Regions from separate parts of the Buttiauxella sp. JUb87 genome, predicted to be linked through region 4. Evidence: predicted binding sites of a transcription regulator. Region 4 holds the regulator's gene; each other region holds the start of a gene.

The links. Region 4 encodes CRP, which controls carbon source genes, mostly activating them, when cyclic AMP is high. Its sites were predicted from a motif close to ATGTGANNNNNNTCACAT; they were not measured.
Region 1: the regulator CRP is predicted to act here: its motif matches at 3,440-3,457, upstream of yrbN (protein YrbN).
Region 2: the regulator CRP is predicted to act here: its motif matches at 3,190-3,207, upstream of EC843_RS09305 (PTS mannitol transporter subunit IICBA).
Region 3: the regulator CRP is predicted to act here: its motif matches at 2,566-2,583, upstream of azuC (stress response protein AzuC).

Annotation. Positions count from the first base shown of each region.
Region 1 covers NZ_SNVY01000002.1:733,930-739,544, forward strand. The annotation lists gene mtr (tryptophan permease) at 4-1,248, opposite strand; gene EC843_RS11570 (DEAD/DEAH family ATP-dependent RNA helicase) at 1,408-3,363, opposite strand; gene yrbN (protein YrbN) at 3,356-3,433, opposite strand; gene nlpI (lipoprotein NlpI) at 3,544-4,428, opposite strand; gene pnp (polyribonucleotide nucleotidyltransferase) at 4,546-5,615, opposite strand, start outside.
Region 2 covers NZ_SNVY01000002.1:199,198-204,812, reverse strand. The annotation lists gene selB (selenocysteine-specific translation elongation factor) at 1-800, opposite strand, end outside; gene selA (L-seryl-tRNA(Sec) selenium transferase) at 797-2,185, opposite strand; gene EC843_RS09310 (glutathione S-transferase) at 2,256-2,864, opposite strand; gene EC843_RS09305 (PTS mannitol transporter subunit IICBA) at 3,349-5,268, shown strand; gene mtlD (mannitol-1-phosphate 5-dehydrogenase) at 5,445-5,615, shown strand, end outside.
Region 3 covers NZ_SNVY01000001.1:885,652-891,266, reverse strand. The annotation lists gene EC843_RS04115 (RpiB/LacA/LacB family sugar-phosphate isomerase) at 1-585, shown strand, start outside; gene EC843_RS04110 (hypothetical protein) at 691-957, opposite strand; gene EC843_RS04105 (MFS transporter) at 1,031-2,449, opposite strand; gene azuC (stress response protein AzuC) at 2,665-2,748, shown strand; gene EC843_RS04095 (ABC transporter substrate-binding protein) at 2,952-4,544, shown strand; gene EC843_RS04090 (ABC transporter permease) at 4,617-5,570, shown strand; gene EC843_RS04085 (ABC transporter permease) at 5,575-5,615, shown strand, end outside.
Region 4 covers NZ_SNVY01000002.1:44,677-50,291, forward strand. The annotation lists gene EC843_RS08605 (hydrolase) at 1-19, shown strand, start outside; gene EC843_RS08610 (YheU family protein) at 16-234, shown strand; gene EC843_RS08615 (phosphoribulokinase) at 408-1,292, shown strand; gene EC843_RS08620 (OsmC family protein) at 1,310-1,714, opposite strand; gene crp (cAMP-activated global transcriptional regulator CRP) at 2,028-2,660, shown strand; gene EC843_RS08630 (YccS/YhfK family putative transporter) at 2,752-4,836, shown strand; gene EC843_RS08635 (aspartate aminotransferase family protein) at 4,840-5,615, opposite strand, start outside.

The DNA.
Region 1 (5,615 bases), 690 kb from region 4:
AATTCAATGGTAAACCGGCAGTAGATCGAAACTTGAAAGAATATGAATCGCGGCGTTAGTTACGCCAAAGACAAGAACCAGCACGATCATTTTGTTCCCGCCCCATACCCGATAAATTGGGCTGCCGAATTTCTTACGTGAAGCTTTAGCCAACAGCGCCGGAACGATTGCTGCCCAGATAGTGGCTGCCAGCCCCGCAAAACCAATCGCGTAGATAAACCCATCAGGCCAGATAAATCCCCCCAACATTGGCGGAATAAATGTCACCAACGCGGTTTTCAGGCGACCAACAGGTGAGTCATCGAACTTAAATAAATCGGCCAGATAATCGAATAAACCCAACGTCACGCCCAGGAACGAACTGGCAACGGCGAAATTGGAGAACACAATCAGCAATAAATCCAGTGCGCGGCTGTTCAGTACGCCACTCAACGCGCTGACCAACACATCAATATTCCCGCCTTTATCTGCAATGGCGATAAAGTCGTTGCGCGGAATATTTCCCATACTGCCAACCAACCAAATGATATACAGCCCCAGCGCCATCAGTGTTCCCCAGACCAGGCAACGCTTGATGGTTTGGGGATCTTTACCGTAATACTTCATCAGGCTCGGTACATTGCCGTGGTAACCAAATGAGGCGAGGCAAAATGGCAGCGTCATAAACAGATACGGTAAATAGCTTGGGTTGACTGCTTTGCTATCAAGAAGTGTTGCGGGTTCGACATGCCACATCAGGCCGCCAAACGTCATAAAAAAGGTCAGGATTTTGGCACCGAGCACAATCGTCGTCATGCGGCTAACTGCGCGCGTACTCAACCAGACAATAAACGCCACTACCAGGGCAAAGATTAGCCCGGCAAATCTCGCGGGGAAATCGACGGACATTTTTCCCAGCGTGTGATGAATCACTGAGCCGCTTGCCGAGATATAGGCGTAGGTCAGGATATACAGCACAAATGCGATGGACAGACCGTTAATCAGATTCCAGCCTTTGCCCAGTAAGTCTTTGGTGACGGTGTCAAAACTTGAACCCACACGGTAATTCAGGTTCGCTTCCAGAATCATCAAACCAGAGTGCAACATACAAAACCACGTCACAATCAGTGCCGCTAAAGACCAGAAAAACCACGCGCCTGACATCACCACCGGCAGGGAAAACATTCCGGCACCAATAATGGTGCCGCCAATAATCATGACTCCGCCGAAAATAGACGGCGATACCTGGGTGGTCGATAAGGTTGCCATACGAATTCCTGAAACATTGAACGGCTGTCGAAGCGACAGGTTTACTGCGCAACATTGTACCAGTACATGAGTACAATTTGGATAAAAAAAATCCCGGTTGCATTAACCAGGATTTTTATCACTGCCTGCTGATTAACAGCAGGCATAAACTTCTGTCAATTATGCTTCTGTGGTACGACGACGAGCAGGAGCTGCACCGTCTTCACGACGTGGGCCACGACCGCCTTCGCGACGTTCGCCGCTGAAGCTACGTGGTGCGCCAGCACCTGGACCGTCACGACGTGGACCACGACCGCCTTCACGACGCTCACCACCGCCGCCACGACGTTCGCCGCCACGGTCAGTACGTGGCTGTGCATCACCCATCAACTGCATATTCATTGGTTTGTTCAGAATACGAGTGCGGGTAAAGTGCTGCAGGATCTCACCTGGCATGCCTTTTGGCAGCTCGATGGTTGAGTGGGTACCGAACAGCTTGATGTTACCAATGTAACGGCTGCTGATATCGCCTTCGTTAGCGATAGCGCCAACGATATGACGAACTTCAACACCATCATCACGGCCAACTTCGATGCGATACAGTTCCATATCGCCAACGTCACGACGTTCACGACGTGGTGCATCGCCATCACGCTGTGGACGATCTGAACGCTCTGGACGATCACCGCGTGGTGCACGATCACCACGGTCACCACGTGGAGCACGGTCTGAACGTTCGAAACGCTCATCACGTTCACGGAATTCACGACGTGGACGCATCGGTGCATCTGGTGGCAGGATCAGAGGACGTTCGCCCTGTGCCATTTTCAGCAGTGCTGCAGCCAGTGTTTCCATATCCAGCGCTTCTTCTGATTCAGCAGAAGGTTGGATTTTCGCCAGCAGGCCACGGTACAGATCCAGATCGCTGCTTTCCAGTTGCTGCTGAACTTTAGCGGCAAACTTAGCCAGGCGACGCTCGCTCAGCAGTTCACGGTTTGGCAGTTCAACTTCAGGAATAGTCAGCTTCATGGTGCGTTCGATGTTGCGCAGCAGACGACGCTCGCGGTTCTCAACGAACAGCAGCGCACGGCCAGCACGACCTGCACGACCAGTACGGCCGATACGGTGAACGTAAGACTCTGAGTCCATCGGGATGTCATAGTTAACAACCAGGCTGATACGCTCAACGTCCAGGCCACGAGCCGCAACGTCGGTTGCAATCAGGATGTCCAGACGACCGTCTTTCAGACGCTCCAGGGTTTGCTCACGCAGTGCCTGGTTCATGTCACCGTTCAGTGCTGCGCTGTTATAGCCGCTTTGTTCCAGTGCTTCAGCCACTTCCAGAGTCGCGTTTTTGGTACGTACGAAAATGATCGCCGCATCAAAATCTTCAGATTCCAGGAAGCGAACCAGCGCTTCATTTTTACGCATACCGTGCACAGTCCAGTAGCTCTGGCTGATGTCCGGGCGAGTCGTTACGCTAGATTGAATGCGAACTTCCTGCGGATCTTTCATGAAGCGACGAGTAATACGACGAATTGCTTCTGGCATAGTTGCAGAGAACAGAGCGGTCTGATGACCTTCTGGGATCTGCGCCATGATGGTTTCAACGTCTTCGATGAAGCCCATACGCAACATTTCATCAGCTTCGTCCAGTACCAGACCTTTCAGGTTGGACAGATTCAGCGTACCGCGTTTTAAGTGGTCAAGCAGACGACCTGGGGTACCAACAACAATTTGTGGTCCCTGACGCAGGGCGCGCAGCTGCACGTCATAACGCTGGCCACCGTAAAGGGCTACCACGTTTACGCCGTGCATATGTTTAGAGAAATCCGTCATGGCTTCAGCAACCTGAACCGCCAGTTCGCGGGTCGGTGCCAGCACCAGGATTTGTGGTGCTTTCAGCTCTGGATCAAGGTTGTGCAGCAGCGGTAAAGAGAACGCTGCAGTTTTGCCGCTACCCGTCTGGGCCATACCCAGTACATCGCGGCCAGCCAGCAGCTGTGGAATACACTCTGCCTGGATTGGAGATGGTTTTTCGTAACCCAGATCGTTCAGGGCTTTAAGGATGGAGTCGTTAAGACCCAGATCAGAAAAAGTAGTTTCGATAGTAGTAGTCTCGATGATGTCAGTCATGTAGTACACGTGCCTCGTAGATGGCGGCCAGTCTACATAACTCATCGTGAAATTGACCTGCAATTTTCATTGAAAAGTGTGAACCGGCTCAAATTTGGTTGATTAACGAACAAAAACGCCCTCACCCGTTAAGGTGATGACTTTAATAAAAAAGTTTATGGGCTGATCGATGTTCGTCAGCTATTGCTGGTCCGATTCTGCCAGGTCATCTTGCTCCTGGCCCAAGAGCGCTAATTCCAACAATGCATAACGATGCTCAACGTAGTTGTGTACGTTGTTAGCGACCGCTAACTTGAACAGTGCCGTGGCGCTGTCCTTTTCCCCCAGACTTAGGTAGTACTTACCTAAATAGAAGTTGGTTTCACTGAGATGCTCAGCGAGCGAGGTGTTATCCGTTGCGTCCGCCTTGAGGCGTTCCATTAACGTTGCTTCGTTAATGTTCCCCAGGTAGAACTCGACAATGTTCCATCCCCATTGCTCTTTATCCGATTTATCGAGGCGCTGTTGTAACGCCACTTTAGCCTGCTTTGCATCTAAGTTGCTTTCAGCAAGGTAGAGCCACAGACTACGGAAAGGATCATTGGGATCGTCTTGATAAAACGCCAGCAGATCATCTTGCGCTAAACGATAACGACCACCGTAGTAGAGGGCGATACCGCGATTTAAATGCGCGTAGTTGTAAGTTGGATCAAGCTCAAGTACAGAATCAAACGCTTCATAGGCAGCATCAAAATTGCCTGCCTGCGTTAAATATATGCCTAAGTAATTGAATACTTCAGGCATATCGGGGCGGATTGCCAACGCTTGTGAAAAATCATTTCGCGCCAGAGCCCGCAAGCCGAGGCTATCATACAACACTCCGCGCTCATATAAAAGCTGTGCGCGTTCATCATCGGTTAAAGCCCGGCTGGCAAGTATCTGTTCCATGCGTGCAAGAATCACTTCTTGCTGCAAAGTCGGCTGCAATGGTACCGCCAGGACTTCACTTTTACGCCAGGCAGAGTTGCTGCATCCTGCCAGCGTGATAGCTGTCGCAACGAAACACCAGCGCAAAAAAGGCTTCATTTCCCACTCCCGAAGACAACTAATGGATGACGTCCTGTCCACCGGCTCTAAAACGAGACTCCCTGCCCCGTAATAAATAGCTCTCCATGTCGCCATGGAGAGCTTTATCGGTATCGCTTACTCAGCTTCTGGTGCAGCAGGTGCAGCGTTTTCCGCTGGAGACTGCTCAGTTGCTTCTTTGATGCTCAGACGTACACGGCCCTGGCGATCAACTTCCAGTACTTTAACTGGAACTTCTTGACCCATTTGCAGGTAGTCAGTCACTTTCTCTACACGCTTGTCAGCGATTTGAGAAATGTGTACCAGACCTTCTTTACCGCCGCCAATCGCAACAAATGCACCGAAGTCTACGATACGAGTGACTTTACCGTTGTAGATACGACCTACTTCGATTTCAGCAGTGATCTCTTCGATACGACGAATTGCGAATTTCGCTTTATCGCCATCGGTCGCAGCGATTTTCACTGTACCGTCATCTTCGATTTCAATAGTAGTACCGGTTTCTTCGGTCAGCGCACGAATCACAGAACCACCCTTACCGATCACATCTTTGATCTTGTCTGGGTTGATTTTGATAGTGTGAATACGTGGAGCGAACTCAGAGATGTCGCCACGCGGTGCATTGATAGCTTGCTCCATTACGCCAAGGATATGCAGACGCGCACCTTTAGCCTGGTTCAGAGCCACCTGCATGATTTCGCGGGTGATACCTTCAATTTTGATATCCATCTGCAGCGCAGAGATACCTTCACGGCTACCAGCAACTTTAAAGTCCATGTCACCCAGGTGGTCTTCGTCACCCAGAATGTCAGACAGAACCACAAAGTTCTCGCCTTCTTTAACCAGACCCATCGCAATACCGGCTACAGCGGCCTTGATTGGCACACCTGCATCCATCAGTGCCAGAGAAGCACCACATACGGAAGCCATGGAAGAAGAACCGTTAGATTCGGTAATTTCAGACACTACACGCACAGTGTACGGGAAGCGGTCAGCTTCTGGCATAACAGCCAGTACGCCACGCTTAGCCAGACGACCGTGACCAATCTCACGACGCTTCGGTGAACCGACCATGCCGGTTTCGCCTACGGAGTACGGAGGGAAGTTATAGTGGAACAGGAAGTTGTCGGTACGTTCGCCCATCAACTCATCCAGGTTCTGTGCATCACGAGCAGTACCCAGAGTTG
Region 2 (5,615 bases), 150 kb from region 4:
CGCTCTACCGGTTGCAGGGGTTTTTCAGCCAGTAACCAGTCGCCGCGTTTGATATCGAGCTTTTCCGCATCGCCGCTGATATTGAGCGCGATACGCTGCCCGGCACAGGCGGTGTCAGTTTTGCTGTTTTGCGCATGCAGCCCGCGCACGCGCATCGGTTTATCGGCACCTGTTAGCCACAATGAATCGCCCACCTTCACTTCGCCACTTAACGCCGTGCCGGTCACTACCAGGCCAGAACCTTTCACGGTAAAAGCGCGGTCAATGGCGAGGCGGAAGCGGTGCTGACGCGGATGTGCACGTTCGGGCAATGAAAGGAGGTGCGCACGTAGTTCGTCAATTCCGCTACCACTGGTGGCAGCGGTGACAAATAAAGTGGCATCTTGCCAGCCAAATTCACTGAGTGTTGCTAGTACGGCTTCGCGCACTTCATCAATACGCGATTCACTCACGCGGTCGGCTTTGGTTAAGGCGACAGTGAGCGACGGTTTCCCGGTTAATTGCAGGATGGCCAGATGCTCGCGTGTTTGCGCCATCACTCCGTCATCGCATGCCACCACTAACAGCGCGTGATCGATGCCACCCACGCCCGCCAGCATATTGGCGAGGAATTTTTCATGTCCTGGCACATCAATAAAACCAGGAATGCGGCCATCGGGTTGCGGCCAGTAGGCGTAACCGAGGTCGATAGTCATGCCGCGTTTTTTTTCCTCTGGCAGACGGTCAGCATTCACGCCAGTTATGGCTTGCAGCAGGGTGGTTTTGCCGTGGTCAACGTGACCGGCGGTGGCAATAATCATCGGTTCAGGCTCTCCATGAAACCAGCTTCATCTTCCAGGCAGCGTAAATCCAGCCATAAACGCCCATCGTTGATGCGGCCAATAATCGGTGTGGATGAATCGCGCAGGTTCTCTACCAGCGTGTTTAGCGTGGTGCCGCGGCCATCTTTTGGTGTGAAAGTCAGCGCTGAGCTGGGTAAGCGGTCAACCGGTAGCGATCCGCTGCCAATTTGCGATAAGCAAGGCTCGACGCAAACAGTAAACTGCTCGCCATATTTACCCTCAAAAGCAGGCAACAGACGCTGTGCAAGGTCTGTGATTTCACTGGCATCACGGGTTAACAGGCGTAACGTCGGCAATCTTTCAACCAGCGTTTCTGGATGTTGATACAGACGTAATGTGGCTTCCAGTGCCGCAAGTGTCATTTTATCGGCGCGCAACGCGCGTTTGAGAGGATGTTGCTGAATGCGGGCAATCAGCTCTTTTTTGCCAACGATAATGCCCGCTTGAGGACCACCAAGCAGTTTGTCGCCGGAGAAACTCACCAGGCTTACGCCTGCGGCAATTAGCTGTTGCGGCATCGGTTCTTCCGGCAAACCCCACTGGCTGAGATCAACCAGTGAACCGCTACCGAGGTCAGTCACAACAGGAATGTTCAGCTCGTTGCCTAGCTCGACAAGCTCGGCTTCGTCGACTGCTTTAGTAAAGCCCGCAATTTGGTAGTTACTGGTGTGGACTTTCATCAGTAACGCGGTGTTTTCACTGGCGGCCTGACGGTAGTCTTTCAAATGTGTGCGGTTGGTGGTGCCGACTTCGACCAGCTGGCAGCCTGCCTGGCGCATCACATCCGGGATACGGAATGCTCCACCGATTTCCACCAGTTCACCACGAGATACCACGACTTCTTCGCCACTGGCGCAGGCCGCCAGCATCAACAGCACCGCCGCCGCGTTGTTATTGACGATGCAGGCATCTTCCGCACCGGTCAGCTCGCAAAGCAGGGATGCCAGCGCTTTATCGCGATGCCCACGTTCCGCGCCGTCTAAGTCATATTCCAGCGTGACGGGAGTGCGCATCACTTGTGTCACAGCTTCAATTGCCGCTTCAGACTGCAATGCACGGCCAAGATTGGTATGCAGTACCGTGCCCGTCAGGTTAAACACTGGCTGCAATGCGCTGCGCAGGCCCGATTCAAGACGTGCCTGCACTTGTGCTGCCCAATCGTCATTCCAGTCAGGCAGTTGTTCCTGAGTGCGGATATGCTCGCGCGCGGTTTCCAGCATCGTGCGTAAGGTATTAACCACCTGAGAGTGGCCAAAATTGCGCAGCACCTCGCAAAATGAGGCATCACGTAACAGTTTGTCGATGGCAGGAAGTTGGCTGTACAAGGTGCGATGGGTAGTCATAACAAGCCGCAGAGTGGTGAAATTTCGCATTAGTTTACAGGGGGAGTTGGCCCCCTGTCATGGCGGGAGATCATGCTGTTGGCGGTTCTGTCCTGGCAAAACTTTCCCGTTCGAAAAGTTTCTCGACCAGTTTCACCAGATGTGGCCGCTCTACACACCAGCCTGGGGAAACGCGGCGGAAATTGAGATATCCCACTGCACATGCCACCGCAATGGTTGCCACACACAGGTTTTCGGCATTCAGTTTTTTATCCGCGGCGTATTGTTCGAGCAGCGTCAGGCCACGGCTAATTTTTTCCCGTTGGCGCAGCAGTTCGACTTCAGATTGCTGTTCGATTGGGCGCTGGCGTTCGCGTACTGAAACCAGAGCGGCATCCATGATGCCATCGGCAAGGGCCTCCATTTGGCGCATTTGTAATGCAGCTTGAGGCTCACGCGGGATAAGAGTTGGGGCAATATTCAACAGCTCGAGGTATTCCGCAATCACCGGGGAGTCGAACCAGTATTCGCCCTCGTCGGTGACCAGCGCAGGCACTTTGCCCAGCGGATTGTAATGGGGCGTGGTGCTTTCGGATGTCCACGGGTTGTCGTTTACGAATTCAAAAGTGATGCCTTTTTCCAGCAGTATCACCGATATTTTGCGCACATACGGGCTGGTGTAATTACCGATAAGTTTCATTACATCGTCCATTTTTAATCGACAAACGGTAAGTATGGATCAGGATGCATGAAAAAGTAGTGAAGAGTCGCCTGCCGCTGCGCTGTAATTTTATAACAAAATGAAATGAACGCTTTCGCGATGACTGCCCTGGAGAGCAGTAGGAAAATTTCGATGAAGATATTTTGTGACTAATGTCACATATAAATAACAAAGTGATAATAGAGAAGTGTGATTTTAATCACGCATGTGGGTCAATTCAGCGCAAAAAATAGCTGCTGTGTTTTTTTTACACATCAATTATGTGATCAAGATCTCCTGATCATGCTTCGTTACACCCAGTGATGAGTGATCTGCATCACATAAAATCCCGTGTACTGGACAGCTTAACGATTCAGTGCCAGATTCGCCTCACTTAGAGCATCTGGCAGCACTGCTTGCCACCACATTAACAATAAACCTCGGGCTGCTTTTTCAGCACGTGAACACAATAAGGGGTGTGCGTATGTCATCCGATATCAAGATCAGAGTGCAAAGCTTTGGTCGTTTCCTGAGTAACATGGTAATGCCAAACATCGGCGCATTTATCGCCTGGGGTATTATCACGGCGTTATTTATTCCAACTGGTTGGTTGCCAAGCGAGACACTGGCGAAACTGGTTGGCCCGATGATTACTTACCTGCTGCCGTTGCTCATCGGTTTTACCGGTGGTCGCTTAATCGGTGGCGACCGTGGTGGTGTGGTCGGTGCGATCACCACTATGGGTGTTATCGTCGGTGCGGATATGCCGATGTTCCTCGGTGCGATGATTGCCGGTCCTCTGGGTGGTTGGGCAATTAAACATTTTGACGCATGGGTTGATGGCAAGATCAAATCCGGCTTTGAAATGCTGGTGAACAACTTCTCCGCTGGCATCATCGGTATGATTCTGGCGATTCTGGCGTTCATGGGTATCGGCCCTGCGGTTGAAGTCCTGTCCAAAATTCTGGCGGCGGGCGTTAACTTCATGGTTGTCCATGACATGCTGCCGCTGGCGTCTATCTTCGTAGAACCTGCGAAAATCCTGTTCCTGAACAACGCAATCAACCACGGTATCTTCTCGCCGCTGGGTATTCAGCAGTCCCACGAGCTGGGCAAATCAATCTTCTTCCTGATTGAAGCAAACCCAGGCCCTGGTATGGGCGTGCTGATGGCGTACATGTTCTTCGGTCGCGGTAATGCTAAGCAGTCTGCGGGCGGCGCGGCAATCATCCACTTCCTGGGCGGTATCCACGAAATTTACTTCCCATATGTGCTGATGAACCCACGTCTGATCCTCGCCGTTATTCTCGGCGGTATGACTGGCGTGTTTACGCTGACTATTCTGAACGGCGGCCTGGTTTCTCCGGCATCTCCGGGTTCAATACTCGCGATTCTGGCGATGACGCCAAAAGGTGCTTACTTCGCTAACATCGCGGCAATCGTTGCAGCAACAGCCGTGTCCTTCGTGGTTTCTGCCATCTTGCTGAAAACAAGCAAGGTTAAAGAAGAAGACGATATCGAAGCAGCGGCTCGCCGTATGGAAGAGATGAAAGCTGAATCCAAAGGCGGCGCTACGCCACTGGCGGTCGGTGCTGGTCTGTCTAACGACCTCAGCCACGTACGTAAAATCATCGTAGCGTGCGATGCAGGCATGGGTTCAAGTGCGATGGGTGCGGGTGTGCTGCGTAAGAAAGTCAGCGATGCGGGTCTGAAAAATATCTCCGTTACTAACTGTGCAATCAACAGTTTGCCGGATGACGTTGACCTGGTGATTACGCACCGTGACCTGACCGAACGTGCGATGCGCCAGGTTCCACAGGCACAGCATATTTCCCTGACTAACTTCCTCGACAGCAGCCTGTACTCCAACCTGACCGAGCGTCTGGTGGCCTCTCATAACCTGAGCGAGAAAGAAGTTAAGGTGATGAGCAGCCTGGAAGACAGCTTTGTGCCAAGCGAAGAAGGGCTGTTCCGCCTTGGTGCCGGTAACGTGTTCCTTGGCCTGACTGCGGCAACCAAAGAAGAAGCGATTCGCTTTGCTGGTGAGCAACTGGTGAACGGCGGTTACGTGCAGCCTGAATATGTTGATGCGATGTTTGAACGCGAAAAACTGACCCCAACTTATCTGGGCGAAGGCATTGCCGTTCCACACGGTACGGTTGAAGCGAAAGACCGCGTCCTGAAAACCGGCGTTGTGTTCTGCCAGTATCCGCATGGTGTTCACTTTGGTGAAGAACCTGATGATATTGCCCGCCTGGTTATCGGTATTGCCGCTCGCAATAACGAACACATCCAGGTTATCACCAGCCTGACCAACGCGCTGGATGATGAGTCAGTGATTGAGCGCCTGGCGAACACCACCAGTGTTCAGGAAGTGCTCGACCTGCTGGCAGGTAAGAAGTAGCAGTGGTGGTGTGGGTGGCTCCGGTCGCCCTCACCCCGGCCCTCTCCCCCAGGAGAGGGTGAATACTGATCTAGTTCCCTCTCCCTCAGGGAGAGGGTTAGGGTGAGGGTGGTCAGCACCGCATACCTCCTCACCCGAACCCTCTCGGGTGATTCAAATTTAAGAAGGTGAACGACATGAAAGCATTACATTTTGGCGCAGGTAATATCGGACGTGGCTTTATCGGCAAACTGCTGGCAGATGCCGGTATCCAACTGACCTTTGCGGACGTCAACCAAACCGTTCTTGATGCGCTGAACGCGCGCCATAGCTACCAGGTTCACGTGGTGGGCGAGCAAAAGCAAATC
Region 3 (5,615 bases), on a different contig from region 4:
CTTAATGAGTTGCAAGCGGTTGCTGCTGAGAAAGAGTACCCGGTTTACAACGTCGGTATGAGCGATGAGCAGGATCACCACCTGACCTACATCCACCTCGGTATTATGGCCAGCATTCTGTTGAACTCGAAAGCCGTTGATTTTGTTGTGACCGGCTGCGGTACAGGTCAGGGCGCAATGATGTCTCTGAACATCCATCCAGGTGTGGTTTGCGGATACTGCCTGGATCCAGCCGATGCTTTCCTGTTCGCTCAAATCAACAACGGTAACGCGCTGTCACTGGCATTCGCTAAAGGTTTCGGTTGGGGTGCAGAGCTGAACGTCCGTTACATGTTCGAGAAAGCATTCACTGGCCTTAAAGGCGAAGGCTACCCAATCGAGCGTAAAGAGCCACAGGTTCGTAACGCGGGCATCCTCAACCAGGTTAAAGCGGCTGTAGTGAAAGAAAACTATCTGGACACCTTACGTTCTATCGACCCTGAGCTGGTGAAAACCGCGGTAACCGGCGAGCGTTTCCAGAAGTGCTTCTTCGAAAATTGCCAGGACAAAGAGATTGAAGCGTTCGTTCGCGAAATCCTTGCCTGATAATGATTAATATGAAATACGGCCAGTTTTTGCTGGCCGTATTTTTTTGCTTCAATACCGCCTAATTTCCGGCGCTTTACGCGCGATCTTTCTCAATTCCTATCATTACTTCCTGCTATCGAACTGATGCGACTGCATATCAGCGTGTTGTTGCGTCTGACGCGCGGCTTCAAGGTGTTCTGCATCCCAGTGTTGAAGGTTGATATCAGCTTGCGGCTCTTCGGGCCAGCGCTGTTGCACACCGTTATGCAGACTCGGTTTATGCAACGCAGGGAAGCTTAAAGAGGGGGAATGGACGCTGGGTTCGGCGGCAGTGACCTGAAAACTGACCAGCGATATAAACAGTATTAACCTTAATGTCATGTGTTTCATAACGGCCTCAACGGCACTCAATCTATAGCGTTAAGTATAATTGTGGCCCGAAACACTATGCAGACTTACTGCATTATTGCTTTTTGGAAACGCTGCTCCCGGCATTTTGCGGTAGCCGTAACAAGTCGACCAGCCCAAGCAAGCAAATCAGCGTAATCATCACAAATGAAATTTTAATCGGCATGCCGGGAATTGATGTGACATCAAACCATTGGCTGATTTTCTCGCCAAGGCGAATACCAATTGCGCCAAGCGTGATCCCCAGGCCTACCGACAACTGCGTCGCGGTGCTGAAAAGCGTATTGGCGTAGCTCATTTGCGCAGGTGGCACATCGGAAAAGGCCAGCGTGCTGATGCCGGTAAATTGCATTGAGCGGAACATGCCACCAAAGAACAGGATGGCTATCGTCAACCATGCCGCGGTGTGCGGCGTGAGAAATGCACACGCCAATAAAGAAGCGACGTTCAGCAGACCGTTAATAATCAGCAGTTTTTTGAAGCCTAACGCACGAATCAACGGCGTGGTGGCGGGTTTCATGGCGAGGTTCCCGGCAAATACGGCTAACACCAGTAAGCCCGAATGAAACGCGTCCATACCGAAACCGACCTGAAACAGCAGCGGCAATAAAAACGGTACCGCACTGATGGAGGTGCGGAATAGCGAACCGCCGTACATTGTCACACCAAAGGTTTGCACCTTTAAAGCATCAAGACGAATCATCGGGTGTTTGGCATGTTTAAAATGCCGCAGTGAAAACCATAACGAGGCGGCTCCCAATAGCAGCAGGCTGACGGTTGGCAACACATTCACCTGCGATTGCCCGAGCATTTCCAGCCCGTAGACCAGGCTAATCATCGCCACGGCGGTACTGGTAAAACCGATGCCATCAAACGGGCGGCGATCGTCATCATGAATATCAGGAATCAGCCGCCACGCCAGCGCCATTGCTATCAACCCAAGCGGTAGGTTGATATAAAAAATCCAGCGCCACGAGGCGTAACTGGTGATGAATCCCCCCAGTGGCGGGCCAATAATTGGCGCAACCAAAGCCGGCCAGGTGAGTGTGGCGATAGCGGTTATCAGTAAATGCTTGGGCGTGGTACGTAACACCGCAAGCCGCCCGACCGGTACCATCAACGCACCGCCAACCCCTTGTAAGATGCGCATGGCGACAAACTGTTCCAGCGTATTGGCAATCCCACATAGCACGGATGCAAAGGTGAAAATCCCCAGTGCGAGGGTAAAAACTTTGCGGGCACCAAAACGATCGGCAATCCAGCCACTGGCCGGAATTAACACCGCCAGAGTCAGCAAATAAGCGCTCATACCGATATTCAGATCAACAGCATCAACGCCAAATGTTTTTGCCATTTCCGGGAGTGCTGTGGCAATCACGGTTCCGTCGAGAAATTCCATAAAAAATGCGCCAGCAACCAGTAGCGCCATACCAGAGATGCCGCGTTTTGGAGACTGAGAAGGGGAGTTTTCCATGCATGAAACTCAAAATTAAAATAATGTTTTAAAAAATAATTGAGCCAATTAACCAGTTAAGTGTTGGATTTGCAAGCCATTTGATGTGAATGGCTTGTAAAATCCACAATGAAAATGTGTGATGCACATCACAAAACCATTGATTTGTGTGACGGATGTCATATTATAGGCCCCATAACGAGCAACACCTGCAAAACTAAAAACTGGAGCACACAATGAAAATGCGCAAAATCCTGAAAAGTATGTTCGAGCAGTACTGCAAAACCTTCAAAGATGTACCGCCAGCTGGCATGTTTTGATCTGTCAGCCTGAATAAAAAAACCTGCCGCGGCAGGTTTTTTTATGCCTGAAATTTGGCTTCTAACGCTGCATATTCCACTTTATATCGACAATTTTTGCTTTAGCACTTTTTCGCATAACGTTATGCGTTTTACACTTATTTACATTGTGGGTATGGCTGGTGCACTATGCGGACTCTATTTGAGATGGAGTCCGTGAATAAATGCGTAAACCCCTGTTGTTATCTGCGCTGTTTGCCTCTTTGGCCCTGGCACTTTCTGGCTGTGATGATGCGAAAACCGAAACTGCAGCCGCGTCTGCTCCAGCAAAACAAGCTTCCCAGGATGGCGGCAATTTAATTGTCGGTATTACTACCGGTGATCCATTAGCGGTGAACCCACTGTATGCCAGCGACCGCACCACGCTGACGATTATGCAGGCGCTGTACGCCCCACTGTATAGCTTCAATGGCGACAAGATTGAATGGGGGCTGGCAGAAAGCCTGACGCCATCCGAAGACAACCTCTCATACCTTTTAAAACTTAAACCCAATCTGAAATGGCAGGATGGCAAAGCGATTACTGCCGATGACGTGGTGTTTACGTTCAACAAATTGCTCGATGAAAAACAACATAGCTTCTTCCGCAGCATGTTCGTTTATGGCGATAAACCCATTCAAGTCAGCAAAATTGATGACCAAACGGTGAAATTCACGTTGCCGCAGGTGAGTGCGGCATTTGTTGGGACTCTGGTTCAGATTTACCCTATTCCGCAGCATGTTTTTGCTGACGAAAAGGGCGATATGGAAAAGAGCACCAAAAACGATGCGCCAGTCGGTTCTGGCCCGTTCAAATTTAAAGAGTATCGTGCCGGGCAGTATTACGCACTGACCCGTTTTGATGACTACTGGAACGGTAAACCGAAGCTGGATGCCGTGACTTACCGTTTTGCTAAAGACAGCAACTCTGCCAACCTTGCGCTGCAAAATGGCGAAATCAACATGAAGATGGTTGATCCGCAAGACGTCACCCGTCTGAAATCGAGCGGTAAATTCGACTTCGTTATCTATCCTGAAGGGCGTCTGGCCTATATGACGTTCAACCAGAATATCGACAGCATGAAGAATAAAGCGCTGCGTCAGGCTATCGCTTATGCCATCAATAAAGATGAACTGGTGCAGGCGGCATTCTCATCGCTGGATTACGCGCAACCTGCCGCGTCTATTTTGACGCCAGACACGCTGTATCAAACCAACGATGTCGAAACCTATAAATACGACGTTGAAAAAGCGCAAGCGCTGCTCAAAGAATCAGGCGCTCCGGCTAATCTGAAACTGCGTCTTGCTTATATCAACACCAACAAAACCCAGGAAAGCATGGGCCTGTATATTCAGCAGCAGCTGAAGAACATTGGTGTCGCGGTAGAACTGATGCCAATGGACGCTAACGCTATGTCGCAGCGCAGCCTGGATATGAAGAACACCATGTATGAGCTGAGCCTCGGTGGTTACATCATGGGTATGGAGCCTGATGGCTATAAGTCGTTGTATATGAGCAATGAAGCTTATAACTACGCGCATTACAAGAACCCGGCGTTCGATGCGTTATGGAACCAGGGCGCGACTGAAACAGACAAAACCAAACGTGCTGAAATTTATAAGCAAGTTCAGCAAACCGTCGCAAATGATATGGCATGGTATCCGATTGCTTATACCAATGCGGTAGTCGCGGTAGACAAACGTTTTGCCGGGACCAAAGAGGCTGAACCTAAGCCGGTTTATATGTTCCAGGACCTGTCAAAAATCTATCAACAATAATAAGCACTTGCCCTCGGATTACGGTTTACCCCGTGCCGGGGGTTTTCTTTTGGGTAAAACCTGGAAAGCAGTATGAACAATGTGTTAGTACGACGCCTGGCGCAACTTGTGCCGATGCTGTTCTTCATTTCGCTGGTGTCGTTTTTGCTGGTCAAACTGGCACCTGGCGATCCGGTGCAGGCTTACATTACGCCACGTATGAGCCCTGAGGATATTGAACGTATCCGTCATAGTCTTGGGCTGGATAAACCGATGTTTATGCAATACCTGTTGTGGCTAAAAAACGTGCTGCAAGGGGATTTGGGTTATTCACTGATTTACCATCGCCCGGTATTAACCATGATTGCTGAGCGTATTCCGGCCACTCTCGGTTTGATGGGCGCATCACTGGTTCTGGCGATGGTCGTGGCTATTCCACTCGGATTATTGGCTGGTGCTTATAAGCATCGCTGGCTCGATCACTTCCTGAATATGTTCGCTTATATCGGTATTTCAGTGCCGATTTTCTGGTTCGGTATTCTGCTTATCACGGTGTTCTCGGTGCAACTGAACTGGCTGCCGAGCATGGGGATGCGCACCATCGGCGTTGAAGATTCCTGGCTGGATGTGATTCGCCACGGCATTTTGCCGTGTATCGCACTGAGCTTTTATAACCTCTCGAACTATGTGCGTTACATCCGCTCCAACACCATCACACAACTGTCGGCAGATTACGTGCAAACCCAGCTGGCCTACGGTGCCACTCGTCGCACAATCTTATTCCGTCATGTCCTCAAAAACGTGCTGCTGCCGGTGATTACTTTGTTTGGCCTCTCGTTTGGCGAACTGGTGGTCGGGGCGTATGTCACCGAAAGCGTCTTTTCCTGGCCGGGCATGGGCCTGTTAGGGATCCAGTCGATAACCTCGCTGGATTACCCGTTGATCATGGCGATGATCATGCTGTCATCGACCATGCTGATTATCGGTAACTTATTGGCAGACTTGTTATATCGCGTGGCCGACCCGCGTATTAAGGCATTGAGGTAAGACGATGAGTAGACGTTGGCAACAAGTTAAACATGGCCTGAAACG
Region 4 (5,615 bases):
TTTGGACCCGTCATTATGATGATTCCCTGGCAAGATCTCCCCCCCGAAACGCTTGATAATCTGATTGAATCCTTTGTATTACGTGAAGGTACCGATTATGGTGAACAAGAGCGTTCGCTGGAGCAAAAAGTGGCCGATGTTAAGCGCCAGCTACAAAGTGGCGAGGCTGTGCTGGTATGGTCGGAGCTTCACGAAACGGTGAATATCATGGCTCGCGGGCAGCTTCGCGGCTAAGCGTTTATTCTATACTGCATAGTAAAACCACACTCACCCCAGCCCTATCCCTGAGGGAGAAGGGGAAGAACCAAAGCGAAATCCGGACAGTCTCCTCTCCAGGGGGAGAGGGTTAGGGTGAGGGCCAGCCCTTACGAACACACACTTGTGATTACCCATGGAGTTGTTGCCTTATGTCAGCCAAACATCCGGTTATTGCCGTAACAGGTTCCAGCGGCGCGGGAACGACCACCACCAGCCTTGCCTTCCGCAAAATATTCCAGCAACTCAACCTGCGCGCTGCCGAAGTTGAAGGTGACAGCTTCCATCGTTTCACGCGTCCTGAAATGGATATGGCTATTCGTAAAGCACGCGACTTAGGCCGCCATATCAGTTACTTCGGTCCGGAAGCGAATGACTTCGGCCTGCTGGAACAAACGTTTATCGAGTACGGAAAAACCGGGCAAGGTAAATCGCGTAAGTATCTTCATACCTATGACGAAGCCGTCCCCTGGAACCAAATTCCTGGGACGTTTACACCATGGCAATCGCTGCCTGAACCGACCGATGTGTTGTTCTATGAAGGATTGCATGGTGGAGTCGTCACCCCACAGCACGATGTGGCGAATGCCGTCGACTTGCTGGTTGGCGTAGTGCCGATTGTCAACCTGGAATGGATTCAAAAACTGGTGCGTGATACCAGCGAACGTGGGCATTCCCGGGAAGCGGTGATGGATTCAGTGGTGCGCTCAATGGACGACTACATCAATTACATCACGCCACAATTTTCACGCACGCACATTAACTTCCAGCGTGTCCCGACTGTAGATACCTCTAACCCGTTTGCTGCACGCGGAATTCCATCGCTGGATGAAAGTTTTGTGGTGATTCATTTTCGCGGGCTGGATGACATCGATTTCCCGTACTTGCTCGCCATGTTGCAAGGCTCATTCATTTCCCACATCAATACAATAGTGGTACCGGGCGGCAAAATGGGGCTGGCGATGGAGTTGATCATGACGCCGTTAGTGAAGCGTCTGGCAGAAGGACGAAATATCAATATTCAGGGCGGCGAGTAACCGCCCTGTTTTGCACACTAGCCTTCAATGACTTCGTAGCTGTGCGTGATATTTACGGCTTTTTCCAGCATCAGTGCAACAGAGCAATACTTCTCAGCAGATAAATCAACCGCGCGGGAAACCGCGTTATCTTTTAGCTCTTTGCCTGTCACGATGAAATGCAGATTGATGTGAGTAAAAAGACGAGGAGCTTCTTCGCGACGCTCAGAGGTCAATTTCACTTCGCAGTCAGTGACGTCGTAGCGGCCTTTTTGCAAAATAGAAACCACGTCGATTGCACTGCAACCCCCGGCAGCCATCAGTACCATTTCCATCGGGCTCGGTGCTTTATCGCCAGAATTACCGTCCATCAGAATCTGGTGTCCTGAAGCGGATTCACCAAGGAAAGTTAACCCTTCAACCCATTTCACACGTGCCTGCATGTTGCTTCTCCCATTGAAAAAATTACCTTCCAGAGTACGCGGATGCAGCAAAACTGGCAACGGAAGGCGACCTACGTCATGCTGAAACGAGACAATAGGAGACACCTGCCAAAAGCTATGCTAAAACAATCCGGATGCTACATTGATACATTGACGTAATGCATAGATGCAAAGGACGTCACTAATTACAGGCAGCAAGAATGACTTGCATGCCATCTCCCCAAAGTGGGGAATATTCTAATACTTGCAACGCCAGACAGGATGTTTAGCGTCCTGTCGTTGGTAGCCAGTTATAAACAGAGGATAACCGCGCATGGTGCTTGGCAAACCGCAAACAGACCCGACTCTCGAATGGTTCTTGTCCCATTGCCACATTCATAAGTATCCATCGAAGAGCACACTGATCCACCAGGGTGAAAAAGCAGAGACGCTGTATTACATCGTCAAGGGCTCTGTAGCTGTTCTGATCAAAGATGAAGAGGGCAAGGAAATGATCCTCTCCTATCTGAATCAGGGCGACTTTATTGGTGAGTTAGGGCTGTTCGAAGAAGGCCAGGAACGTAGTGCCTGGGTCCGTGCTAAATCTGCCTGTGAAGTGGCTGAAATTTCCTATAAAAAATTCCGCCAGCTGATCCAGGTAAACCCAGACATTCTGATGCGTCTTTCTTCCCAGATGGCTCGTCGTCTGCAAGTCACTTCTGAGAAAGTCGGTAACCTGGCATTCCTCGATGTGACTGGTCGTATCGCGCAGACACTGTTGAACCTGGCAAAACAGCCTGATGCAATGACTCACCCAGACGGTATGCAGATTAAAATTACCCGTCAGGAAATTGGTCAGATCGTCGGTTGTTCTCGTGAAACTGTCGGTCGTATCTTGAAAATGCTGGAAGATCAGAACCTGATCTCCGCTCACGGCAAAACGATCGTCGTTTACGGCACTCGTTAATTTCCGTTTCAAAAAAGGCGTGTTGCTTTATGGACACGCCTTTTTTTGTCTTTAAAATCCAAACACCTGCAACACAAAGTATGACAAGCATATGTGGAGAAGATTAATCTATCACCCTGAAGTTAACTATGCACTGCGGCAAACGCTGGTGCTGTGCCTTCCTGTGGGGATCGGTTTACTACTGGGGAATTTGCAGTTAGGTCTGCTTTTCTCGTTAGTGCCCGCTTGTTGCAACATTGCTGGTCTGGATACACCCCATAAGCGTTTTTTTAAACGCCTGATTGTTGGCGGCACTCTTTTTGCGACCAGCAGTTTAATCATGCAGCTTTTGCTGCTCTACACCGCGGTCCCATTGCCCATCATTCTTATGGTGATGGCGCTCTTGTTGGGCGTCACCGCTGAAATCAGCGCCCTGCACGCACGTTTGCTTCCGGCATCGCTGATTGCGGCCATCTTTACGCTAAGCATGGCCGGCAATATGCCTATCTGGAAGCCGATGGTGTTATATGTCTCCGGCACGATTTGGTACGGAGTCTTTAACTGGTTTTGGTTCTGGATGTGGCGTGAGCAGCCGCTGCGCGAAACGTTAAGCCTGCTCTATCGCCAATTGGCGGAGTACTGTGAAGCCAAATACGGCATGCTGACACAACATGCTGATCCCGAAACAGCGCTGCCTCCACTGCTGGCTCGCCAGCAAAAAGCCGTAGACCTGATCACCATCTGCTACCAACAGCTGCATATGCTGTCGGCAAATCAGCAGAACGGTTACAAACATTTGTTACGCTCTTTTCAGATAGCGTTAGATTTGCAAGAGCACATCTCCGTCAGTTTGCACCAGCCTGCCGAGGTGCAAAAACTTGTCGCGAAAAGCCATGCAGAAGCGGTTATTCGCTGGAATGCGCAGACCATTGCGGCACGCTTGCGCGTGTTGGCCGATGACATTCTCTACCATCGTTACCCACAGCGTTTTACGATGGAGAAACAAATTGAAGCCCTCGAGAAAATTGCTCGCCAGAATCCGGACAACCCGGTTGGGCAGTTTTGTCATTATCACTTCAGCCGTATCGCCCGCGTGCTGCGCATCCAACGCCCTCTGTACGCCCGTGATTTAATGGAAGACCGGCAGCGCCGTTTACCGCTGTGGGCAGCACTGAAAAGCTATTTGTCGTTGAAATCTGCCGCCCTGCGCAACGCCGCCCGACTAGGCGTAATGCTAACCATCGCCAGTCTTTTCGGGGCATTTTTACATCTGCCGAAACCCTACTGGATTTTAATGACGGTGATGTTCGTTACGCAAAACGGCTACGGCGCCACGCGGGTACGCATTCTGCACCGTTCGGCAGGGACCATTGCTGGCCTGGCGATTGCGGGTATCGCCCTGCACTTTCACTTCCCACAAAGCATTGCCCTGGCCGCGATGCTGGTCATTACGCTGGTCAGCTATTTGTTTATTCGCCAGAGCTATGGCTGGGCGACGATTGGTTTTACCGTGACGGCGGTATATACCCTGCAACTGCTCACACTCAGCGCCGAGCAATTTATCGTCCCGCGCTTGATTGATACTCTGCTCGGCTGTTTGATTGCCTTCGGCGGCATGGTTTGGCTGTGGCCGCAGTGGCAAAGCGGTTTGTTGCGCCAGAACGCCCACGACGCGCTTGAAAAAGACCAGGACGCGATTCGCCTGATTCTGAGCAACGATCCCGAACCCACGCCGCTAGCCTGGCAACGAATGAAGGTCAATCAAGCCCATAATGCGCTGTTTAACTCACTGAATCAGGCGATGCAGGAACCCGGTTTTAACTCGCATTACCTGGCAGATATGAAATTGTGGGTGACGCACAGCCAGTTTATTGTCGAGCACATCAACGCCATGACTACGCTTGCGCGCGAGCACAACATGCTGACACCGGATTTAGCCCAGCGCTATTTGCAGTCGTGTGAAATTGCGCTGCAACGATGCCAGCAGCGGCTGCAATATGATGGGCCAGGTGAGACTAACGACGCGAATATTCTTGACCCACTGGAAGGGCTTCCGAGTGGGCCATTAAGCACGATGGAGCAACATTTACAGCGGATTCTGGGCCACCTCAGCACCATGCACACTATTTCTTCGGTTGCATGGCGTCAGCGGCCACATCATGGTATCTGGCTGAACCGCTTGCGGCGGTCGGATTAACGACTATCCGTTAACGATCTTCGCCACTGCTTTTGCAAAGCGCGCCATACCTTCATCAATATCGGCATTTTCAACAATCAAGGCTGGCGCGAAGCGCATAACATCAGGACCGGCATTCAACACCATCACCCCTTCCAGAGCAGCGGCATGCAGGAATTCACGTGCACGGCCTTGGTATTGCGGTTTCAGCTCAGCGCCAATCAGCAAACCCATGCCGCGAATATCGCTGAACACATCATACTGCTCGTCAATGTGCTGCAAATGCTTGACGAACAGCTGGCGTTTTTCCGTAACGCCATTCAACACTTCCGGCGTGTTGATAACATCAAATGCTGCCCCTGCCACCGCACACGCCAGCGGGTTTCCGCCGTAAGTGGAACCGTGGGTGCCGACATGGAATGCAGACGCTATTTCCTGCGTCGTCAGCATAACACTCACCGGAAAACCGCCGCCGAGCGCTTTAGCGCTGGTCAAAATATCTGGCGTCACGCCGTAATGCATATACGCGAACAACTCGCCGATACGCCCCATGCCGCACTGAACTTCATCGAATACCAACAACGCTTTGTGCTCATCGCACAAGGCACGCAAGCCTTGCAGGAATTCTGGTGTCGCCGCCGTTACGCCGCCCTCGCCCTGAATTGGCTCCACCACCACCGCGCAGGTGTGATCGTCCATCACCGCTTTTACTGCATGTAAATCGTTAAACGGGACATGGATAATATCGGCGGGTTTCGGGCCAAATCCGTCGGAATATTTTGGCTGACCACCAACAGAAA